Regions from separate parts of the Streptomyces sp. cg40 genome, predicted to be linked through region 2. Evidence: predicted binding sites of a transcription regulator. Region 2 holds the regulator's gene; the other holds the start of a gene.
The links. The regulator HspR, encoded in region 2, represses chaperone genes until heat shock. The targets are predictions, from matches to a motif close to TTGAGNNNNNNNNNCTCAA.
Positions count from the first base shown of each region.

Region 1 (4,051 bases), 3.7 Mb from region 2:
CCGAACTCGCCCGTGCCCACGGCATCTCCGTCGCCGCCGTCGACACCGAGGCCGCCGAGGTCTACATCAACCCGCTGCGTCAGTTCGACGACGAGGAATGGCGGTTCGTCCTCGCCCACGAGATGCTGCACGCCGCCCTGCGCCACGGCGACCGCTGCGGCACCCGCGACCCGTTCCTCTTCAACGTCGCCGCCGACTACGTCATCAACGGCTGGCTGCGCGAGATGGACATCGGCACCATGCCCGAAGGCCTGCTGTACGACCCGGAGTTGAAGGACCTTTCCGCCGAGGAGGTCTACGACCGGATCACCGCCGACCTGCGCCGCACCCGCCGCCTGGCCACCCTGCGCGGCAAGGGCGTCGGCGACATCCTCGGCGGCCCGCTCGGCAGCCCGCGCGACTACGTCGACCTCGACGAGTTCTACCGGCGCGGCCTCGCCCGCGGCCTGGACCTGCACCAGCAGCACGAACGCGGCTTCCTGCCGGGCGGGTTGGTCGAGGAGATCCGCGCCCTCAGCCATCCGCCCCTGTCCTGGGACGCCCAACTCGCCCGCTGGTTCGACGAGTTCGTACCCAGACCGGAGCCCGTACGGTCGTACGCCCGTCCCTCGCGCCGCCAGTCCTCCACCCCCGACATCCCGCGCGCCGGGCACTGGTTCCCGCCCGAGGAGGTCGCCCGCTGCACCTTCGGCGTCGTCCTCGACACCTCCGGCTCCATGGACCGCACCCTCCTCGGCAAAGCACTGGGCGCGATCGCCTCGTACGCGGAGGCCCGTGACGTACCGGCCGCCCGGGTCGTGTTCTGCGACGCGGCCCCGCACGACGCGGGCTACGTCCCGGTCACCGACATCGCCGGCCGGGTACGGGTGCACGGGCGCGGCGGCACCGTGCTCCAGCCCGGGATCGACCTTTTGCACCGGTCCAACGACTTCCCGCCGGGCGCGCCCGTCCTCGTCATCACCGACGGCTGGTGCGACGTACTGCGGGTGCGGCGCGAGCACGCCTATCTGATTCCACAAGGCGCTCGCCTGCCGTTCACCCCGCGTGGGCCGGTCTTCCGGGTGCGTTGAACCGGAATGTGATCGGATGGCTCCGAACGACATCCGCGTCGAAAGGAATCACCGTGGCTACCACGCGCACCGCACACACCGTCTGGGAAGGCGAACTCATCAAGGGCAGCGGCGAGGTCACGTTCGACTCGTCAGGCATCGGGGTGCAGCCGGTGACGTGGGCGTCGCGCGCCGAGGAGGCCAACGGCAAGACCAGCCCCGAGGAACTGATCGCGGCCGCCCACTCCAGCTGCTTCTCCATGGCGCTGTCGCACGGCCTCACCGGCGCGGGCACCCCGCCCACTCGCCTGGAGACCAAGGCCGACGTGACCTTCCAGCCCGGCGAGGGCATCACCGGCATCCACCTCACCGTCCGCGGCGAGGTCCCCGGCCTGGACGCGGCCGGCTTCGCGGCCGCCGCCGAGGACGCCAAGAAGAACTGCCCGGTCAGCCAGGCGCTCGCGGGTACGACGATCACACTGACGGTCGAATCCGCCTGACCCCGGCCCGCGCTCGTACCTCGATGCCGCACTCGGAAAACGGGTGCGGCATTGACTTTCCGCCACTCAAGTTTTGTGCTGGAGATCGGGCAGCGCCTGGCGGAAGGGGACGGCTATGGGACGAGCGGTCGGGATCGATCTGGGGACCACGAACTCGGTGGTCGCGGTGCTGGAGGGCGGGGAGGCGACGGTCGTCGCCAACGCCGAGGGGGCGAGGACCACACCCTCGGTCGTGGCCTTCGCCAAGAACGGCGAGGTACTGGTCGGCGAGGTCGCCAAACGGCAGGCCGTGACCAACATCGAGCGCACCGCGCGCTCGGTGAAACGGCACATGGGCAACACCGACTGGCGGTTCCCCGACACGGGCGCCATCGACGGAACGCGGTACCGCGCCCAGGAGTTGTCCGCGCGCGTGCTGCAGAAACTGAAGCGGGACACGGAGGCCTACCTCGGTGAGGACGTCACCGACGCGGTGATCACCGTCCCCGCCTACTTCGACGACTCCCAGCGCCAGGCCACCAAGGAGGCCGGCGAGATCGCGGGCCTCAAGGTCCTGCGGATCATCAACGAACCGACCGCCGCCGCCCTCGCCTACGGCCTCGACCGCGGCGAGGAACAGACCGTCCTCGTCTTCGACCTCGGCGGCGGCACCTTCGACGTCTCCCTCCTGGAGATCGGCGACGGCGTCATCGAGGTCAAGGCCACCAACGGCGACACCCACCTCGGCGGCGACGACTGGGACCAGCGGGTCATGGAGTACCTGGCCAAGAAGTTCCAGGGCCAGTACGGCATCGACCTCGGCAAGGACAAGATGGCGCTCCAGCGGCTGCGCGAGGGCGCCGAGAAGGCCAAGATCGAACTCTCCTCGGCCGCCGAGACGACGATCAACCTGCCCTACATCACCGCCTCCGCCGACGGCCCGCTGCACCTCGACGAGAAGCTCACCCGCGCCCAGTTCCAGGAACTCACCGCCGATCTTTTGGACCGTTGCAAGACCCCCTTCCACCAGGCGGTCAAGGACGCCGGCGTCAAGCTCTCCGCCGTCGACCACGTCATCCTCGTCGGCGGCTCGACCCGCATGCCCGCCGTCACCGACCTCGTCAAGGAACTCACCGGCAAGGACCCGCACAAGGGCGTCAACCCCGACGAGGTCGTGGCCGTCGGCGCCGCCCTCCAGGCCGGCGTCATCCGCGGCGACGTCAAGGACGTCCTCCTCCTCGACGTCACCCCGCTGTCCCTGGGCATCGAGACCAAGGGCGGCATCATGACCAAGCTCATCGAACGCAACACGACCATCCCGACCCGGCGTTCGGAGATCTTCACCACCGCCACCGACAACCAGCCCTCGGTCGGCATCCAGGTCTACCAAGGTGAGCGCGAAATCGCCGCGTACAACAAGAAGTTGGGCGTCTTCGACCTCACCGGCCTGCCGCCCGCCCCGCGCGGCGTCCCGCAGATCGAGGTCGCCTTCGACATCGACGCCAACGGAATCATGCACGTCTCCGCCAAGGACCTCGCCACCGGCCGCGAACAGAAGATGACCGTCACCGGCGGCTCCGCGCTCCCCAAGGACGACATCGACCGCATGATGCGCGAAGCCGAACAGTACGCCGACGAGGACCGCAGGCGCCGCGAGGCCGCCGAGACCCGCAACCAGGCCGAACAACTCGTCTACCAGACTGAGAAGTTCGTCCGCGAGAACGAGGAACGCATCCCGGCCGACACCCGGACCGAGGTCGCGGCGGCGGCCACGCAGGTCAAGACCCTCCTCGAAGGCGAGTCCGACACCGCCGAGCTGCGCGCCGCCGTCGAGAACCTCGCCACCGTCAGCCAGCGCATGGGCCAGGCGATGTACGCCCAGGCCGGCCAGCAGTCCCCGACGGAGCAGACGGAGACCCCCACGGAACACGCCTCGCCCCAGGAGGAGGAAGGCGTCGTCGACGCGGAGATCGTCGACGACGAACGCGAGCCGAAGGGCGGCGCGGCCTAACTGCCGGTCCGCTCCCACCCCCGCCGTTCCGGCCGCGGCCCCAACTCCCTGGGGTCGCGGCTGCGATAGACCACGTACGGGCGGAACAGGTACTGCACCGGCACGCTGAACATGTGCACCAGCCGGGTGTACGGCACCAGCGCGATCAGCACCATGCCGATCACCGCGTGCACCTGGTACAGCACCGGCACGCCCGCCATCAGCTCGGTCCGCGGCCGGAGCGTGAACAGACTGCGGGCCCAAGGGGCAATGGACCGGCGGTAGTTGTAGCCGTCGCCGGAGGCGTGGGTCAGTTTCGCCACCATGCCCATCGCGATCGCCGCGAGCAGCACGACGTACATCAGCTTGTCGTTGACCGTGGTCGCCCGGAATACGGGTGCGTTCGTACGGCGCCGGTAGAGCAGCAGCAGGATCCCGCCGACCGCGAGGACACCGGCCGCGGTGCCGCCGTAGAGGGAGAACAGGTGGTAGACGTGCTCGCTGATGCCGGCCGAGCGCGTCCACGACTCGGG
Region 1 covers NZ_CP190128.1:2,128,207-2,132,257, reverse strand. Annotated here, with positions in the region: gene ACQHII_RS09425 (vWA domain-containing protein) at 1-1,070, shown strand, start outside; gene ACQHII_RS09420 (OsmC family peroxiredoxin) at 1,124-1,549, shown strand; gene dnaK (molecular chaperone DnaK) at 1,665-3,539, shown strand; gene narI (respiratory nitrate reductase subunit gamma) at 3,536-4,051, opposite strand, start outside.
Region 1: the regulator HspR is predicted to act here: its motif matches at 1,601-1,619, upstream of dnaK (molecular chaperone DnaK).

Region 2 (4,051 bases):
CCACGAGGCCCTGATGCACTCGTACGCGCCGGACGTCACCGAGACGACCTGCGTGGCGATCCTCCAGCCCGGGTATCGCATCGGCGAGCGCACCATCCGCCCCGCGCGGGTGGCCGTGGCCGAACCGCAGCCCGGTGCGCAGGCGGTCAAGGCCGAGGACGAGTCCGAGGCCGGCGACGAGAAGGACAACGGCCCTGAGGAGGGCTGACGCACACACCGGGCGGGCAGACACCGGGCGGAAGGAGGGACGTCGAGGATGAGTACCAAGGACTTCATCGAGAAGGACTACTACAAGGTCCTCGGCGTGCCCAAGGACGCCACCGAGGCCGAGATCAAGAAGGCGTACCGCAAGCTCGCCCGCGAGTTCCACCCGGACGCCAACAAGGGCAACGCCAAGGCCGAGGAGCGCTTCAAGGAGATCTCCGAGGCCAACGACATCCTCGGTGACCCCAAGAAGCGCAAGGAGTACGACGACGCCCGCGCGCTGTTCGGCAACGGCGGCTTCCGCCCGGGGCCGGGCGGCGCGGGCGCCGGGAACTTCAACTTCGACCTGGGCGACCTCTTCGGAGGCGGCGCACAGGGCGGCGGCGCCGGGGGTGCCGGCGGATTCGGCGGCGGGATCGGGGACGTGTTCGGCGGCTTGTTCAACCGGGGCGGCGCGGGCACGACCCGGACCCAGCCCAGGCGCGGCCAGGACATCGAGTCCGAGGTCACGCTCAGCTTCACGGAGGCCATCGAAGGGGCCACGGTCCCGCTGCGGATGTCCTCGCAGCAGCCCTGCAAGGCCTGTTCGGGCACCGGCGACAAGAACGGCACACCGCGCGTGTGCCCGACCTGCGTCGGCACCGGCCAGGTCGCGCGCGGCTCCGGCGGCGGCTTCTCGCTCACGGACCCGTGCCCGGACTGCAAGGGCCGGGGCCTGATCGCCGAGCACCCGTGCGCCGAGTGCAAGGGCAGCGGGCGCGCCAAGTCCTCGCGGACCATGCAGGTCCGGATCCCCGCGGGGGTCACCGACGGCCAGCGCATCCGGCTGCGCGGCAAGGGAGCGCCGGGCGAACGGGGCGGTCCCGCGGGCGACTTGTACGTCATGGTGCACGTCGACGCCCACCCGGTGTTCGGCCGCAAGGACGACAACCTCACGGTGACGGTCCCGGTGACGTTCGCCGAGGCGGCACTCGGCGGCGAGGTCAGGGTGCCCACCCTGGGCGGACCCCCGGTGACGCTGAAGCTGCCGCCGGGCACGCCCAACGGCCGCACCATGCGGGCCCGCGGCAAGGGCGCCTTCCGCAAGGACGGCACCCGGGGAGACCTTCTCGTGACCGTCGAGGTGAGTGTCCCGAAGGACGTCACGGGGAATGCTCGTGACGCGCTTGAGGCGTACAGAGAGGCCACCGCGGGCGAGGACCCGCGGGCGGAGCTGTTCCAGGCCGCGAAGGGAGCATGACAGAGATGGACGGCCGTCGACGCAACCCGTACGAGCTGACCGAGGAGACCCCGGTCTACGTCATCTCGGTGGCGGCCCAGCTCTCCGGTCTGCACCCGCAGACGCTGCGCCAGTACGACCGCCTCGGCCTGGTCTCCCCGGACCGCACGGCCGGGCGCGGCCGGCGCTACTCGGCCCGCGACATCGAACTGCTGCGCACCGTCCAGCAGTTGTCGCAGACCGAGGGCATCAACCTGGCCGGCATCAAGCGCATCATCGAGCTGGAGAACCAGGTCGTGGCGCTCCAGCAGCGCGTCGCCGAACTCCAGGCGGCGGTCGACGGAGCGGCGGCGGCGATCCAGCAGCGCGAGGCCGCCGTGCACGCCTCCTACCGCCGGGACCTGGTCCCGTACCAGGAGGTCCAGCAGACCAGCGCGCTGGTGGTGTGGCGGCCGAAGCGGCAGTCCTCGGACTGACGCACCGACAAACCGTGCAGGGGCCCGGAGGCTCACCCGCCTCCGGGCCCCTTGCCGGTTGTGCGATCTTTGCCCACTCATGAACTCCCGTTGAGTGGAGGGTCGGTAAAGAGCGTTTGGATGGGATTCCGCAACGTCTCCACATACCAAACGGAACGTGGTGTTGCCATCTCGTTAAGTAGTTCCGCTTGACGCCGGTGGCCGCAGCCGCGTTGGCTTTTCAGTCACCTGGGTTGCAATGCTGCGCCCACGTCCGGACGGCACCAGAAGTGAGCTCACCAATGCGTCGTATCGCCATATCCGTGGCCGCGTCCTCGCTGGCCCTGCCCCTGGCCGCCTGTGGCGTGCTCTCCTCGTCGGGGAGCAGCTCGGACGCCACCCCGGCCAAGGGCAACGACATCACGGTGGGCGTCCTGATGCCGGAGAAGACGAACACGCGGTACGCGGAGTTCGACTTCCCGATCATCAAGTCGACGGTCAGCGAACTCACCGACAAGAAGGGCAAGGCCGAGTACCAGAACGCCGGCGGTGTCGCGAGCGTCCAGGACAAGCAGATGCAGAAGATGATCGACCAGAAGGTCGACATCATCATCCTCGACTCCGTCGACTCGCACCTCATCCTGCCCATGGTGAAGAAGGCCAAGGCCGCCGGCATCCCGGTCATCGCCTACGACCGCCTGGCCGAGGGCCCGATCGACGCGTACGTCTCCTTCGACGGCGAACTCGTCGGCGAGGTGCAGGGCCGCTCCCTGGTCGAGGCGCTCGGCAGCAACGTCGACACCTCCGACAAGGTCGTCATGATCAACGGCTCGCCGACCGACCCCAACGCCGGGGTGTTCAAGGCGGGGGCGCTGTCCGAACTCCAGGGCAAGGTGACGGTCGCCGCGAGCTACGACACCAAGGCCTGGGACCCGGACATCGCCAAGTCGGAGATGACCAAGGCGATCGACAAGCTCGGCAAGGACAACATCGCCGCGGTGTACTCCGCCAACGACGCGATGGCCGGCGGCATCATCGACGCCCTGAAGGCGGCGGGCGTGACGAAGATGCCGCCCGTCACCGGCCAGGACGCCGAACTCACCGCCGTGCAGCGGATCGTGACCGGCGAGCAGTACATGAGCGTCTACAAGCCCTACCCCGACCTGGCCGAGGCCGCTGCGAAGATCGCCGTCGCCGAGGTGCAGGGCAGGGACATCGAGTTCGACGCCCTCACCCGCGACTCGGTGGACAGCCCCACCAACAAGAAGATCCCCGCGCAGCTGGTGTCCGTGGTCGCGCTGACGAAGGACAACATCAAGTCGACGGTGGTCGCGGACGGGATCTACAAGATCTCCGACATCTGCACCGCCAAGTACAAGACGGCGTGCGACGCGGCCGGGCTGAAGTAGCCCGGGTTCAGTCGGCGGCTGTGATGGCGTGGAGCCGGGTGTCGTCGCTGCCCACGTACAGCACTCCGGCGTCGACGACGGGCGAGGAGACCACGGGCCCGCCGGTCGGGAAGCGCCAGCGCTCCCGGCCGGTGACGGTGTCCACGGCGTAGACGCAGCCGTCGTCGCTGCCGAAGTGGACCGTGCTGCCGGTGACCGCCGGGGTGGTGCGGACCGGGCCCGTGGCCGTGAAGCGCCACTTGACCTCGCCGGTGGCCGCGTCGAGGGCGTAGAGGCGCTCGTCGTCGTTTCCCACGTAGACCGTGCCGTTCGCGACCGTGGGGGCCGAGCGGACGGCGCTGCCGGTGTCGCGGCGCCACTTCCGATGCCCGTTCGAGGTGTCGAGGGCGTGCAGCTCGCCGCGCTCGTTGCCGACGTAGAGGATTCCGTCGGAGAGGGCGGTGGGGCCGGAGACGGGGGTGTCGACGACCCGGGTGCCCCACTTCTTGCGCCGGGTGTAGGCGTCGAGGGCGTACACGTGGTTGCCCTGGTTGCCGACGATCGCCAGCGGACCGTCCATCGCGACCCACTGGAGCGCCGTCATGCCGACGGCGTAGCGCCAGTGCGGGGTGCCGTGTCCGGCGTCCAGCGCGTACAGCGTGCCGCTGTTGCCGACGCACAGCCGGTCGGCGACGATTCCCACCGTCGCGGACACGCCCATCCGCTGCTCGGCGAACTCCCAGCGTCCCTGTCCGGTGCCCCTGTCGGTCGCGTACAGGGTCCGG
Region 2 covers NZ_CP190128.1:5,846,966-5,851,016, forward strand. Annotated here, with positions in the region: gene grpE (nucleotide exchange factor GrpE) at 1-208, shown strand, start outside; gene dnaJ (molecular chaperone DnaJ) at 257-1,444, shown strand; gene ACQHII_RS26115 (heat shock protein transcriptional repressor HspR) at 1,450-1,899, shown strand; gene ACQHII_RS26120 (sugar ABC transporter substrate-binding protein) at 2,181-3,287, shown strand; gene ACQHII_RS26125 (caspase, EACC1-associated type) at 3,295-4,051, opposite strand, start outside.